One region of the Clostridium sp. DJ247 genome, then DNA from elsewhere that is predicted to be linked to it. Evidence: riboswitches for the same ligand, from Rfam matches in the RefSeq annotation. Region 1 holds a riboswitch; each other region holds the start of a gene.
What was found. A riboswitch is a leader RNA that binds a small molecule or an ion and turns the genes downstream of it on or off. The one in region 1 is predicted to bind thiamine pyrophosphate.

Region 1 (2,207 bases):
TATTACGTTATTCTTCACCAAGTATAACTCTCAAAACCGCATTTGCTTGATGATTTGCAGCAATAGCAACCCTAGGTGCCATAAGACCACACCCCGGCTTGGCCTCATTTTCTCCATCTCCTATTAAGTAAAAGTTATCTTTTATCTTTTTCGTGGCAATAGTATTACTTGAAAAATATCCAGCCATACCTGAAGCTGCTATGATTTTTTTGTCTTTCATTTTACTTAAAACCGTATTTACTAATACAGCTTTAGAAACAGGGTTGTCAAAAGCTTCTACTATTATATCCACATCTTTGAAAATATCTATAATATTATTTTCATCTAAAAATGCATCTTTCTTTTCAACTCTAACAAATGGATTACAATCACTTATTATTTGTTCTAAAGCATGAGTTTTTTTCATTCCTAAATGCTTAATAAAGTATTGTTGTCTATTTAAATTACTAGGTTCCACAACATCAAAATCTACTAATACAAGCCTTCCAATTCCTACTCTAGCAAGAGATACAGCCACATTTGACCCAAGTCCTCCAAGTCCTGCAATACCTACACTACATTCTTTTATTTTGTTATGAACAAAAGGTGTATGTCTTGCTAAAAGCATGGCTTCCATGTCTTCTAGCTTAGGTATTTCTCCTTTTTTTATAAATACTACCTTATCATTTTCATTTAATACATAATCTTCTTTTATGATAAAGCCATTATACACAACTATATCAGCATCTTCTTTAACCATACTTCTTAATTGAAAAACTGTAGTATTCTGCTCTACTTCTGTTTTTCTCTCATTTAAGAAAATATTCATGTTAACCGCCTCCAACAAATCTAATTATTTCAACCTTAGAGTCAGTGCTTAATATTTTTACTGAAAATTCATCTTTATTTATTATTTCTAAATCTACTTCTACTACCACCTTATTTGAATCTAATTTCAATTCTTCCAGCATTTCAGTTATAGTGATTCCACCCTTAAAATTTATAGCTTCTCCATTTATAATCATTTTCTCACCTTCTTTCCTATGAAGTAAAACTTATGCAAAATTTCTTAAAGCTAACTTCTTAAGTTAGTTTATACCATAGCAAACTGGCACTAATACCTTCGCTAATTAAAGAGAACCTCTTGTTCTAGGTATAAAATGGATAAAAAACAAAAAGGAAGCAAAAAAGTGCTTCCCTCATAATTCTAAATAAGACCAAATTTTGTGTTACTAAAAATAAGCATAACACAAAAACATCCATTCTCTCCCTACGTTGGCATTACCCAAATCAGGTTATGAGGGTAAGGAATAACATTCCACTCTCAGCCTATTAGTATAGACTCCCCTTAGCTATTAAATTTTTACAGGTTTATAAATTCAATTTATCATAATTCAAAAATAAAATCAATAACCATGTCAGGCTTCATTTGGTTAAAATTCATCTATATGGATTTGTTACATAAAAATATCCCTCTTAACTATACTCTTTAAGTTGACCTGCAGGAACCATAAATGCGTGTTAGAATAGTTATTTCTCTTCTACGAAATATTTCATACTACTTTTTTTTAATTCTCTTGTACTATATAAAATTTTATAATCTGTTATCTTAATAACATCAGCTATTTTTTTAATAACATTTTCACATATTTCTCTACTCTCGCTATGTATCATAGTAAATAAATTATATGGCCAATCTTCATAAGTTTGCCTTTCATAGCAATGTGTTACTTCACTAAAAGAACATATTAAATTTCCAATGTGCTCTATCCTTTCTCCTGGAACTTTCCATACAACCATAGCATTGGCTTTAAATCCGGCTTCCCTATGAAATAACACCCCACCTATCCTCTTTATAATACCCCTATGATGTAAGGTATTTATGTTAGCTAACAACTCTTCTTCAGTAATTCCAAGCTCTTCAGCTAATTTCTTATAAGGTTCATTACATAAAGGAATATCTCCAGATAATCTTTTAACTATATTTTTTTCTAATAAGCTTAGCATCATCTATCTCCCTTAACATATTAAAAGTAGCGTTAATTTTAAATAATCTAACTGCCGGTAAAGTAAGTACTTTTTCTAACTCACTTTCAACCTTTATACTGTTAACAATTTCATCTACTCTATCTTTAGATGGTGCAATTATAGTAAACCAAATGTTATAATAATAATTTCTAACATAATTATGTGTTATCTCGTTAAACTTGTTTATAATCCTAGCTACT
Region 2 (2,207 bases), on a different contig from region 1:
GTTTAAAGGCAGGTAAATTTATTACCTGCCTTTAAACTATTTATTTTCTAAATATTTATCCAATAGCCAACTGCCACTAATCATCATCTCTTAACACATTTAGATTCTTACCGCTCAATATTTTATTCATATTTCTAACAGCACACATTTTTCCACACATAGTACAAGTATGTTCATCTTCCGGCTGTGATTCTTCTCTGTATCTTCTAGCTTTTACAGGGTCTATAGCCAAGCTGAACATCTTTTCCCAGTCAAGTTCCCTTCTTGCTTCACTCATAGCGTTGTCCCAATCTCTAGCCCCTTTAATTCCTTTTGCTATATCTCCTGCATGGGCAGCAATCTTAGAAGCTATGATACCTTCTTTCATATCATCTAGATTTGGAAGTCTTAAATGTTCTGCTGGAGTTACATAACATAAGAAATCCGCTCCAGAGGAAGCTGCTATTGCTCCACCTATAGCTGATGTTATGTGATCATATCCTGGTGCTACATCTGTAACTAGTGGACCTAGTACATAAAATGGTGCATTATGACATAGCTTCTTTTCTAACTGCATGTTAGCCTTTATTTCATCTAAGCTCATATGTCCTGGTCCTTCTATCATAACTTGTACATTTCTCTCCCAAGCTCTTTTTGTTAACTCTCCTAGTGTCATTAATTCTTTTATTTGACTAGGATCTGTAGAGTCTGCAATAGATCCTGGACGACAGGCATCACCTAAACTTATAGTTACATCATATTTTTCACATATATCTAATACTTTATCATAATGTTCGTAGAATGGATTTTCTTTATTGTTAAGCTCCATCCAAGCAAACATCAAAGCTCCACCTCTTGATACAATGTTTGTAAGTCTTTTATTTCTTTTAAATACTGCTGCAGTCTCTCTGTTAATTCCTGCATGTATAGTCATAAAGTCTACGCCATTTTTTGCATGTTTCTCTATAACATTTATTAACTCATCTTCAGTTATATCACTTAATTCTTTATCATAAAAACCTACTGCATCATATATTGGAACTGTACCAATCATAGCCGGAGAAACTTCTACTAGCTTTGTTCTAAATTCTTCTGTTTTACCAAAACAGCTTAAATCCATTATAGCTTCAGCTTTCATTTCTATGGCAACTCTAACCTTTTCAAATTCATCTTCTATGCAGTTGCAATCCTTTGAAATACCTAGGTTAACATTAATTTTTGTTCTAAGTCCTTCACCTATACCCTCTGGACTTATGGACTTATGATTCTTATTAGCTGGTATAGCCACTCTACCAGCTGCTACTAGCTCTACTAAATGATTAACATCTATATTTTCCTTCTTAGCTACTATTTCCATTTCTTTTGTGATTATGCCTTTTTTGGCAGCGTCCATTTGTGTTGTATAGTTCATTATAATCCATCTCCTCTTTAACTATTTATTTATACTTTAGATTATTCTTATTACCAATTAATAGATATTTTATTAGCTTTAACTGTCTCATAACCTCTACAAATAATACTATGATAATTATTAAAAATACTCCGTGTAACGTAAATAATTTCATAGTTCATGTAATAAAAAAGGAGCTTTACAGCTCCCTCATAATTCCTTTATAATAAAATATACTTATATAGAAACTATCTACAAAACATATTTCTTACCTTACAAAGTACTTCCCTACGTTGGTGTTAACCAAATCAGGTTATGAGGGTCAGAACTAACAGTTCTATCTCAGCTCATTATATGAGCCCCCCTAGTAGTATTAAGTTTTTAACAATTTCAATTATACCATAGATATTGTTTCCTATCAAGGCAGTATTTTCTGAAGCGTATCTATAAACCAAATATTTAATTTTTATCACTCTCTATTTGATTCTTAAGTCTTAATATTTCACCTCGGCTTAATTCTGTCAATTCCAATATTTCTTCAATATCTATACCCTTTTTGATCATTTTTATAGCTATTTTTTCTATTCCTTTTTCTATTCCTTCCTGTTTTGATTTCTTAAATCCTTCTTCAATCTTTCTACCTAAATTGCTTACCATATCATCCACCTCCATTTCTGATGTTTCCTTATATGTCCAAACTTCATTATCATCAATCGAATCGTGCATGCTTAGGTTTATTATCTAATAGTTCCTTTGTAAAATCTTCTATTTTTAAACTATTAGGATTCCTTACCCTCTCGGGGCTAAGTCTGTAGTTAAAATTTTAGTGGTAGCTATC
Region 3 (2,207 bases), on a different contig from region 1:
AAAAATAAAGTAATTTACAAAATTTCCATAATGTAATATGATTGATATGTACTTATTGTCGAATAAGGAGATTTGAAATGGAAAATTATCTAAATGTTACAGATTTATATTATAAAGATGTAGAAGAGTATAAAATTGATATTAATACTACTCTTTCTTGTATGAGTTCTACCAGCGAAAGACTGATATTTGCTGTAGTTGCAGAGAAATCAGGTATAACTCGTTTTGTAATACGAAAGTATCCTGAATTAAGAAACTACATACTAGAAAAAATTATATATTACAAGGAAATACAGGTTATAAACAAAAAAATAAATAGAGCTGTCAACAACTTACTTAAAGCAAATAAAAGTCTTACTTTTATATCCATAATAAATAAATGTAGACTAAGCTCAGATATTATCTATGGAAATGAATATGTTAAAGAAAAAGTTCGAAGTGTATTAGTTGAAAATAAACATAATATAACTACTAAAAAAAACTGCACCCGCTTATAAAGAAAGACTTAATATTTGTCTAAAAGGCATAATACTTATGCTTTAGTTATTACTATTGTACTATTGCATATTTTCATATATATAGTACAATAGTGGTAATTAAATAAACCCTTTGTGGGGGTGCCTTCTAGGCTGAGAAGAGTTATCTCTAACCCTTTGAACCTGACCCAGATAACACTGGCGTAGGGAAGCAAACATTATCTTTATAGTTATGTATATTTCAGTGTATTGCTTTTCTGCAATACATTTTTTATTTTCATTCTAGTAATTAAAATAATATATATTTTTTCACTGTTTTATCCTTATTATCTTAATGTTCTTCGTTTAAAGTCTGGATTAGGGGTTGTATTAACTCAAAGTTTTCTAACACATATAAATAGAGGTGGTTTAAATGAAAAAAGTATTAACAATTGCAGGGTCTGATAGTTGCGGCGGAGCTGGTATTCAAGCTGACATAAAAACCATGAGTTCTCTTGGAGTCTATGGTATGAGCGTAATAACTGCAATAACTGCACAAAATACATTAGGTGTACAAAAAGTAATGGAAGTTACACAGGAACTTATTGAAGCTCAGATACGTTCTATATTTGATGATATAAATGTAGATGCTGTAAAAATTGGTATGGTTTCAAATAGCAAAACTATAGAGATAATAAAAAATCTGCTAACTGAATACAAGGCTAAAAACATAGTTGTAGATCCGGTTATGGTATCAAAAAGTGGCTATTTCTTACTTAAACCAGAAGCAGAAGAAGCTATAAGACAACTAATATCTATTGCAGACCTAGTAACACCCAATATACCTGAAACTGAGGTTTTAACAGGTATAAAAATTGAAAATGAAGCTGCTATGAAAGAGGCTGCTTTGCTAATAAAAGAAATGGGTGCAAAAAATGTACTTGTTAAAGGCGGCCATAGATGTAATGATGCTAATGACATCTTACTTTCTGATGACAGTTTTATAACGCTTGAAGGTTATAGAATAGATACAAAAAATACTCATGGAACAGGCTGTACCCTTTCTTCTGCCATAGCTTCTCATTTAGCTAAGGAACACAGCATACAGGAAGCTGTTTCATTATCAAAGCTATATATAACAAAAGCTATAGAAAACTCATTTTCTATAGGTCATGGTGTAGGTCCTGTAGGACATTTTATAGAAGTTTATAAGAAAGCTGGTGTGTCTTTTGAATAAAATTAAGAATTTACAGAAGGAAGGTAAAGTTATATGACAATAGATTATAGTCTATATCTCATAACAGATAGAAGTTTTTTAAAAGGTAGAAGCTTAAAAACTGTTGTAGAAGAAGCAATTCTTGGAGGAACTACTATTGTTCAAGTAAGAGAAAAAAATATCTCCACTAGAGAATTTTATAAAGTCGCAGTAGAAGTTAAAAAAGTAACTGATTACTATAAAGTTCCTTTAATTATAAATGACAGAATAGATATTGCTCAAGCTATTAATGCAGATGGAGTACATCTTGGACAAGATGATATGCCTTTATCTATAGCCAGAACTATTCTTGGCAACGATAAAATTATAGGTATATCTACTGGGACCCTTGAAGAAGCTATGGAAGCACAAAAAGGCGGTGCTGATTATTTAGGAATTGGTGCTATATTCTATACTGGAACTAAAAAAGATATTGATGTTCCTATAGGTATCCATGGATTGAAAAATATTCATGATAATATAAAAATTCCAGCCGT

Region 2: another riboswitch for thiamine pyrophosphate. It lies ahead of thiC (phosphomethylpyrimidine synthase ThiC); the one in region 1 lies ahead of thiS (sulfur carrier protein ThiS).
Region 3: another riboswitch for thiamine pyrophosphate. It lies ahead of thiD (bifunctional hydroxymethylpyrimidine kinase/phosphomethylpyrimidine kinase); the one in region 1 lies ahead of thiS (sulfur carrier protein ThiS).

The regions. Positions count from the first base shown of each region.
Region 1 covers NZ_JABAIW010000044.1:9,412-11,618, reverse strand. Annotated here, with positions in the region: gene thiF (sulfur carrier protein ThiS adenylyltransferase ThiF) at 8-808, opposite strand; gene thiS (sulfur carrier protein ThiS) at 810-1,004, opposite strand; TPP riboswitch at 1,230-1,338, opposite strand; gene HGI79_RS16320 (Lrp/AsnC family transcriptional regulator) at 1,510-1,986, opposite strand; gene HGI79_RS16315 (AsnC family transcriptional regulator) at 1,955-2,207, opposite strand, start outside.
Region 2 covers NZ_JABAIW010000102.1:1,413-3,619, forward strand. Annotated here, with positions in the region: gene thiC (phosphomethylpyrimidine synthase ThiC) at 77-1,390, opposite strand; TPP riboswitch at 1,638-1,745, opposite strand; gene HGI79_RS21850 (hypothetical protein) at 1,829-2,095, opposite strand.
Region 3 covers NZ_JABAIW010000023.1:47,558-49,764, forward strand. Annotated here, with positions in the region: gene HGI79_RS10920 (hypothetical protein) at 78-497, shown strand; TPP riboswitch at 604-704, shown strand; gene thiD (bifunctional hydroxymethylpyrimidine kinase/phosphomethylpyrimidine kinase) at 889-1,692, shown strand; gene thiE (thiamine phosphate synthase) at 1,726-2,207, shown strand, end outside.